DNA from 2 places in the Paenibacillus marinisediminis genome. Region 2 is predicted to be linked to the other one. Evidence: riboswitches for the same ligand, from Rfam matches in the RefSeq annotation. Region 2 holds a riboswitch; the other holds the start of a gene.
The links. Region 2 has a riboswitch for S-adenosylmethionine ahead of ACXX53_RS12490 (methionine ABC transporter ATP-binding protein). Riboswitches for the same ligand answer to the same signal wherever they lie in the genome.
Positions count from the first base shown of each region.

Region 1: another riboswitch for S-adenosylmethionine. It lies ahead of metA (homoserine O-acetyltransferase MetA); the one in region 2 lies ahead of ACXX53_RS12490 (methionine ABC transporter ATP-binding protein).

Region 1 is NZ_JBTGUH010000001.1:598,502-601,790, reverse strand. Features, by position in the region: gene corA (magnesium/cobalt transporter CorA) at 1-451, opposite strand, end outside; SAM riboswitch class I at 1,019-1,153, shown strand; gene metA (homoserine O-acetyltransferase MetA) at 1,285-2,226, shown strand; gene ACXX53_RS02695 (PLP-dependent transferase) at 2,228-3,289, shown strand, end outside.
Region 2 is NZ_JBTGUH010000004.1:287,343-290,631, forward strand. Features, by position in the region: gene ACXX53_RS12485 (methionine ABC transporter permease) at 1-135, opposite strand, end outside; gene ACXX53_RS12490 (methionine ABC transporter ATP-binding protein) at 135-1,163, opposite strand; SAM riboswitch class I at 1,352-1,498, opposite strand; gene ACXX53_RS12495 (Cthe_2314 family HEPN domain-containing protein) at 1,653-2,351, opposite strand; gene ACXX53_RS12500 (hypothetical protein) at 2,617-2,796, shown strand; gene ACXX53_RS12505 (COX15/CtaA family protein) at 2,797-3,289, opposite strand, start outside.

The sequences.
Region 1 (3,289 bases), on a different contig from region 2:
TCGCTTCAATGCGATCAGCAACCGTAAAGTAGCTATCCACTACCGTATCGACAAGAATATAAAGCATACGATCCGACGTATCTACTTCTTGTTCCCATAAGAGGGGTTTGATGGTGCGGAGCTCGTTGATCTTTTGTCTTGTAACCGTAATTAAGTAATGCTTGCCTAAGAAAATATTGAGTGCACGCAAGAAGATTTCTTCGTCATCGAATCGAATGCTGTTTACCACTATAAAGTAGTGATCTTCATAAATCTCCATCTTTGGACGCTGTTCATCTTCGCTTAGACAGTCCTCAACGGCAAGATCATGCATGTTAAACAGCGGTTGCAGCACAACAAGATCGTCTAAATCTGCGTCGATCCAATAAAAACCTTGCTCGGGCGGGGTTAATGTGAGTTGAATGTCTTCGACAGGTGTAAATACACCTTCGTGGACGAGACGTATCTTCATGTTCACCACTCCTTCTCGCCACCATAATATAGGTAGCTTGTGTTGTCATTGTAATGACAATTCATGCGAGGGAGGATGAATCATGACAAACGAAGCCGTCCTTGTTGTCATGGGGAATCTTAGCTCGAGGTGTGACGTGGTAAGTACACATCGGACACGCGCATACACTAGGCTTAGCGTCGGTCCCTATGGTTATAGGTAGATAGACTTACTCAGCCTGTGCATGATACCCATGCAGGCAGACGACAATCGTCAGGTCTTGAACAAGTCCTGCACACTCGTCGAATCGTCGTTTTCGGTTGTTTGCTCATACCTAGGCGCGGCCTCGGGTCGCCATCCATCCGAATTCACCTCTATTAGTGAAGTTTAGTTGCTTGACTATGCCAAGCACTTGTATAGTATAACCCTCATGAAAATGGCTTTCAACCAAAATATTGTGCCAACCAATTCCTTAATTAGAATATGGAGTAATTCAAATTTTTGTGAATTAGTGCTTGACGGGATGCTCATGCATGCTTTAAATTATTACCAAGTCCAAATGAAGACCGAACTAAATATGCAACGGCAATCTTATCAAGAGCAGGTGGAGGGACAAGCCCGATGAAATCCGGCAACCGGCTTATAGCTCAAGCTATAAAGCAGCGGTGCTAATTCTTGCAGAACCGAATGGGGGAGATCCCGATACGGGCTGACAGATGAGAGAGGCGCATGAATTCTATTAACATGAACCTTTCTCAAGAATTGAGAAAGGTTTTTTTGCGATCATAAGTCCTTTCCATGCCTGTCAAGTTGATTGTCTCATTTGAGACCACATTCCAAAGGAGGAGAACGTCATGCCGATTAAAATTCCGGATACTTTACCAGCTAAAGAAATACTGACTCAGGAGAACATATTCGTCATGCTTGAATCCCGCGCGTATAAGCAGGATATCCGGCCGCTGCGAATTGTTATTCTTAATCTAATGCCGACGAAAGAAACGACGGAGACGCAATTGCTTCGTTTGATCGGCAATACGCCGCTGCAGGTGGATGTGACGCTGCTCCATCCTGCGACACATGTATCCAAGAACACATCTGCTGAACATCTGATTAGCTTCTATAAGACATTTGAGGATATTGAGCAAGAGCAGTTTGACGGCATGATTATTACGGGAGCTCCGGTCGAGCAGATGGACTTCGAAGAAGTTACCTATTGGGAAGAACTGTGCCGCATTATGGAATGGTCGAAAGAAAATGTGACTTCAACGTTCCATATCTGTTGGGCTTCACAGGCAGGCCTTTACTATCATTACGGTGTCCCTAAGGTTCCGCTTGAGAAGAAATGCTTCGGTGTGTTTCCACATTCTCTAACAGCCGAGAATATTCGACTCACACGCGGGTTTGATGAACGTTTTCTTGTTCCGCAATCCCGTCACACGGAGGTTCGAAAGGAAGATATCGTTAAGGTAGAAGACCTTATCATTCTGTCAGAGTCGGAAGAAGCAGGAGTGTATCTCATTGCGAGCAAGGATGGACGGCAGATATTTGCTACGGGTCATTCCGAGTATGATCCTTATACACTGAAATGGGAATATGATCGTGATATAGCCAAGGGTATGGAGATGGATATTCCGATCAACTACTACCCGAATAACGATCCAAGTCAAACACCATATTCCACATGGAGAGCACATGCTAATCTGCTGTTCTCGAATTGGCTGAACTACTACGTATATCAAGAGACACCGTATGTTCTCAGCTCGGCTAAATCTCGCAAAGAGGGAGCCGGTATCTAATATGATCGAACGAGATGAACGCTCCTACCGCATAGAAAGTCAACTAGCTCAGATCGGATCCATCCAAGACCCGAAGACGGGAGCGATCAACTTTCCGATCTATCAAGCGACAGCATTTCGCCATCCAGGGCTCGGGCAGAGCACGGGATATGATTATTCCCGCTCGAAGAGCCCGACTCGAGCAGTGCTTGAAGATGCCGCCGCCTTGCTGGAGCAAGGCGATGCCGGCTTCGCCTGCAGCTCGGGGATGGCCGCGCTCCAGAATGTATTTGCTCTATTCAGTCAGGGTGATCATCTGATTGCCTCCTTGGATCTGTACGGCGGCACTTATCGAATATTGGAAAGAATACTTGCTCGATTCGGCATCACAGCTTCATATGTCGACACGAATGATCTCGAGACGATGGAGAAGCTACGAACTCCAGCGACTCGCGCGGTGTTTATCGAGACGCCTACGAATCCGCTGATGATGATATCGGACATCGAGGCCGCGGCAAGCTGGGCGAAGAAGCATGACATGCTCACGATCGTCGATAATACGCTGATGACACCATTCTTTCAGCGTCCGCTTGAGCTTGGTGCTGACATCGTCGTTCACAGCGCGACTAAGTATCTAGGCGGACACAATGATGTGCTAGCTGGCATCATCGTGACGAAGGGCAAAGAGCTGTCCGAGGAAATGGCCTTCCTGCACAATTCCATCGGCACATGTCTTGGACCGACGGACAGCTATCAGCTCATGCGCGGCATGAAGACGCTGGCACTGCGAATGGAGCGCCATGAATATAACGCCATTCGCATCGCGGAATGGCTGCAGGCGCATGAAGCGGTTGAAACGGTCTATTACCCAGCGCTGCCTAAGCATCAAGGATACGAGATTCAGCAGAAGCAATGCTCGGGCAATACCGGCATATTTTCTTTCCGCTTGAAGGATGCTCGTTACGTCGCTCCGATCCTATCCTCGATCAAGCTGATCGCATTCGCGGAAAGCTTGGGAGGCGTCGAATCGCTGATGACGTATCCCGCCGTTCAAACGCACGCGGACATTCCACAGGAAGTGCGC
Region 2 (3,289 bases):
GAACAGCAGTACACCTAGCGGCAAGCCGAGAATGAATGTAAATACCACTGAGAATAGCATCATCTGCAACGTATCAACAGTAGCAGTTCCGATCTCGCTCCAATCTAATCCTGTAAAATCAATGCCGAACAGCATTATGCAAGCACCTCCACTTCAAGCCCTTTTTCCTTCAAGCCTGCAATAGCTTGCTCGACTGCAGTACGCTCGCCATCGAGACGAACCACAAGCTGTCCATACGGCACATCCTTCATTTTAGAAATCGTACCCTGCAGGATAGCGAAATGAACACCAGCGGCCACCAACACCCGGTTCAATATCGGCTCATAGGTGACATCACCCAAGTAATCGATCTTCACGACTACAGAGCCATCTCCTCCCAGCTTCTTGAACGATGCCCATGGCTGAATATCGTCATGATGGCTTTCTTCTAATATAAATTCGCGTGTAACCTGATGCTTCGGCTTCAGGAACACTTCAACTACACTTCCTTCTTCGACGATGCGTCCGCCGCTGATGACGGCGACCTTATCGCATATCGTCTGAATCACATGCATTTCATGCGTGATCAGTACGATTGTGATGCCGAGATCGCGATTGATCTGCAGCAGCAGCTCCAGAATGGATTGCGTCGTCTGCGGGTCAAGTGCCGATGTCGCTTCATCACAGAGGAGCACCTTCGGATCGTTCGCTAATGCGCGAGCAATTCCGACACGCTGCTTCTGTCCACCGGACAGCTGAGCCGGATACTTGTCGCGGTGCTCTTCCAGACCAACCAAGCGTATGAGTTCATTGACTCTTGCGTTCACTCTTTCCTTAGAATGCTTGTAGAGACGCATTGGAAATGCAATATTGTCAAACACCGTAGCAGATGACAGTAAATTAAAATGCTGAAAGATCATGCCGATCTTGCTGCGCTGCTGTTGTAATTCCTGCTTCGACAGCTTCGTCAGATCAACGCCGTCAATAATAACTTCTCCAGATGTAGGACGCTCCAGCAGATTCATACTGCGAAGCAAGGTACTCTTGCCTGCGCCTGAATGACCGATAATTCCGTATATTTCACCAGCCTGAATCTGGAGGTCGATATGTTCTAATGCCAGCAGCCCTGCTTCCCCTTTGCGAGGACTGGGATAGCGCTTGGACAACTCTTTAATGTGTATCATGCTCTAGCACATTCCTTTCTACTTTCGTGATAACTTACATCATGATCATCGTGATATATCAGTAAGAGAACATCATTATTCTTGGCGAAACTCTCCATCATAATGCCAAAAAGCCCCTCTCAGCAGATGCCAAGAGGGGCTTCATATCTATACCGTTCAACATAAATAGGCGGCACATATAAACCCTTCTCTCATCTGCCAGAATGCTGTTATGCATCCTGAAGGAATTAGCACCATAGACATCATGCAACTATTCGCCGTAGCGAAACTTACTGGGTTGCATGATCGGTTGCCGGGCTTCATCGGGCCTGTCCCTCCGCCTCTCTTGATGAGATCAGTCTTGATTCGTTCTTTGTACAGAAACGAGATCAAGTTGATTATGATTATCACATCGATCTTATGAAGTTATTGCCAAAGTATAAAGCAGTCTATCAGGCAAGTCAACAGCCAATAATTTACAACAAACACAGATCGAATCGAGGTATACGTTTATTTGAAATGATGGAGCTGTTCAAACACCGCCGTTAATACGTGACACACCATGAGATAGCCCTCACGCAGATCATCTACATTGTTCTTAATGTTCTCCAGCTTGATCTTCTCATTCAAGCTGCGATGCCGCTGCCACAGATCATCCTGCATCTCTGTGTTCATATGGTGAATCTCCGTATTACGGCGTTTGCGCAGACGCTGCAGGGCATCACTATGCTGCTCCTTCAATTCGATCAAACGATTCGTCAATTGCGGTGTGACACCCTTCGACCGCATCTGGCGCACTACGGTATAGAAAGAGAAGCGGCTCTTCACCTTATCAGTCTCTAGATTCAGCGCTTCATTAAGCAGCGTCCCCAGTTTATCCAGCACGGAAAAAACTCGTATGAAGCCGTCCTTGTAGAAATACACATGACGATAATAATCGTCCAACTCGGATTCATTCATCTCTTCTTGATACTGCTTCGTCACGCGCTCCGCGAATCGTTCTGACGCATAGACGCTCTGCTCCAGCTCATCAAGTGACGTCTTGAGACCAACGGTCCACACTTCATATTTGCACCAATCTTGCTTCGGATCCCCGTGCTTTACCATCTGAGAACGAACCATTTGTACATATTGATCCATGGCGTCCATCGCCTGCTTGATTTCACCATCGTCCACACGAGGCGGTTCGCCGAACAGTATTCGGAGCATGCTAAGCCCTCCATTCACCATTGATATGACATCGCCAATATCCCATGTAATGGTTTAGAATTCCTCAGATAAACAACTCTTAACCGTCATCATCCTCTTATACCTATAGATAACGACACTTTCAGCGCTTATCAGACAGGTGACAACAATGTAAGGCGAACGTAAGTCAGCGCAATGGCTAGCCTCAGCCTCGAGATGTACAATGAACTCAACAAGCAAGCGAACAGACGCTTACACATCATTTTTCAATAGGGGGAACATTCAGATGAATGCACAAGCAAAGAACACATTTACAGTATCAAATAATGACAAGCAGCATATGGAGCTCAAACCGAGCATTAGTTGGAATGTGCGATGGGTAGAGGCCGTTAAAGCTACAGCTTGCGTCTTGTTTCTAGGGACAAGCATCGATGAGCAGCAGCGCACTGTCATGAAAAGCGCATAATCATGCTGACAGCTCCTGCTGCTTCTGCTCTCTCAACTGCCATACTCTTACGCTCATATAGCACAGAACACTAAACATACCGCAAATGAACACTGTATGAAGCAAGCTCGAAAACAGCAGCAGATTCTCATCCATGATCGTGAACACGACGAGTGCCCCGGTCAATATTTGCCCTAAGCAGAGCACTAACGTCCAGATGCCGCATAATTGAATCTCGCGATTATTCTTATGATGATGGTAGGCAAAATGGGCCATTGTCGCGACTACAACAAACAGCAGCGCTGCTGCCACACGATGCATGAATGCGATCAGCGTCCCGCCCGTTAGATCGGGAATGAGCTCGCCATTGCAGAGCGGCCATCCGCTGCAACCACCTGCAGATTGGGTATGACGGACAAACGCGCCTACGTAGATGACGATATAAGTGTACAGCAATGTAAACCATACGCCATAACGAAACACATCCTTTACAAGCTGTTGGCCGTTGGATGGC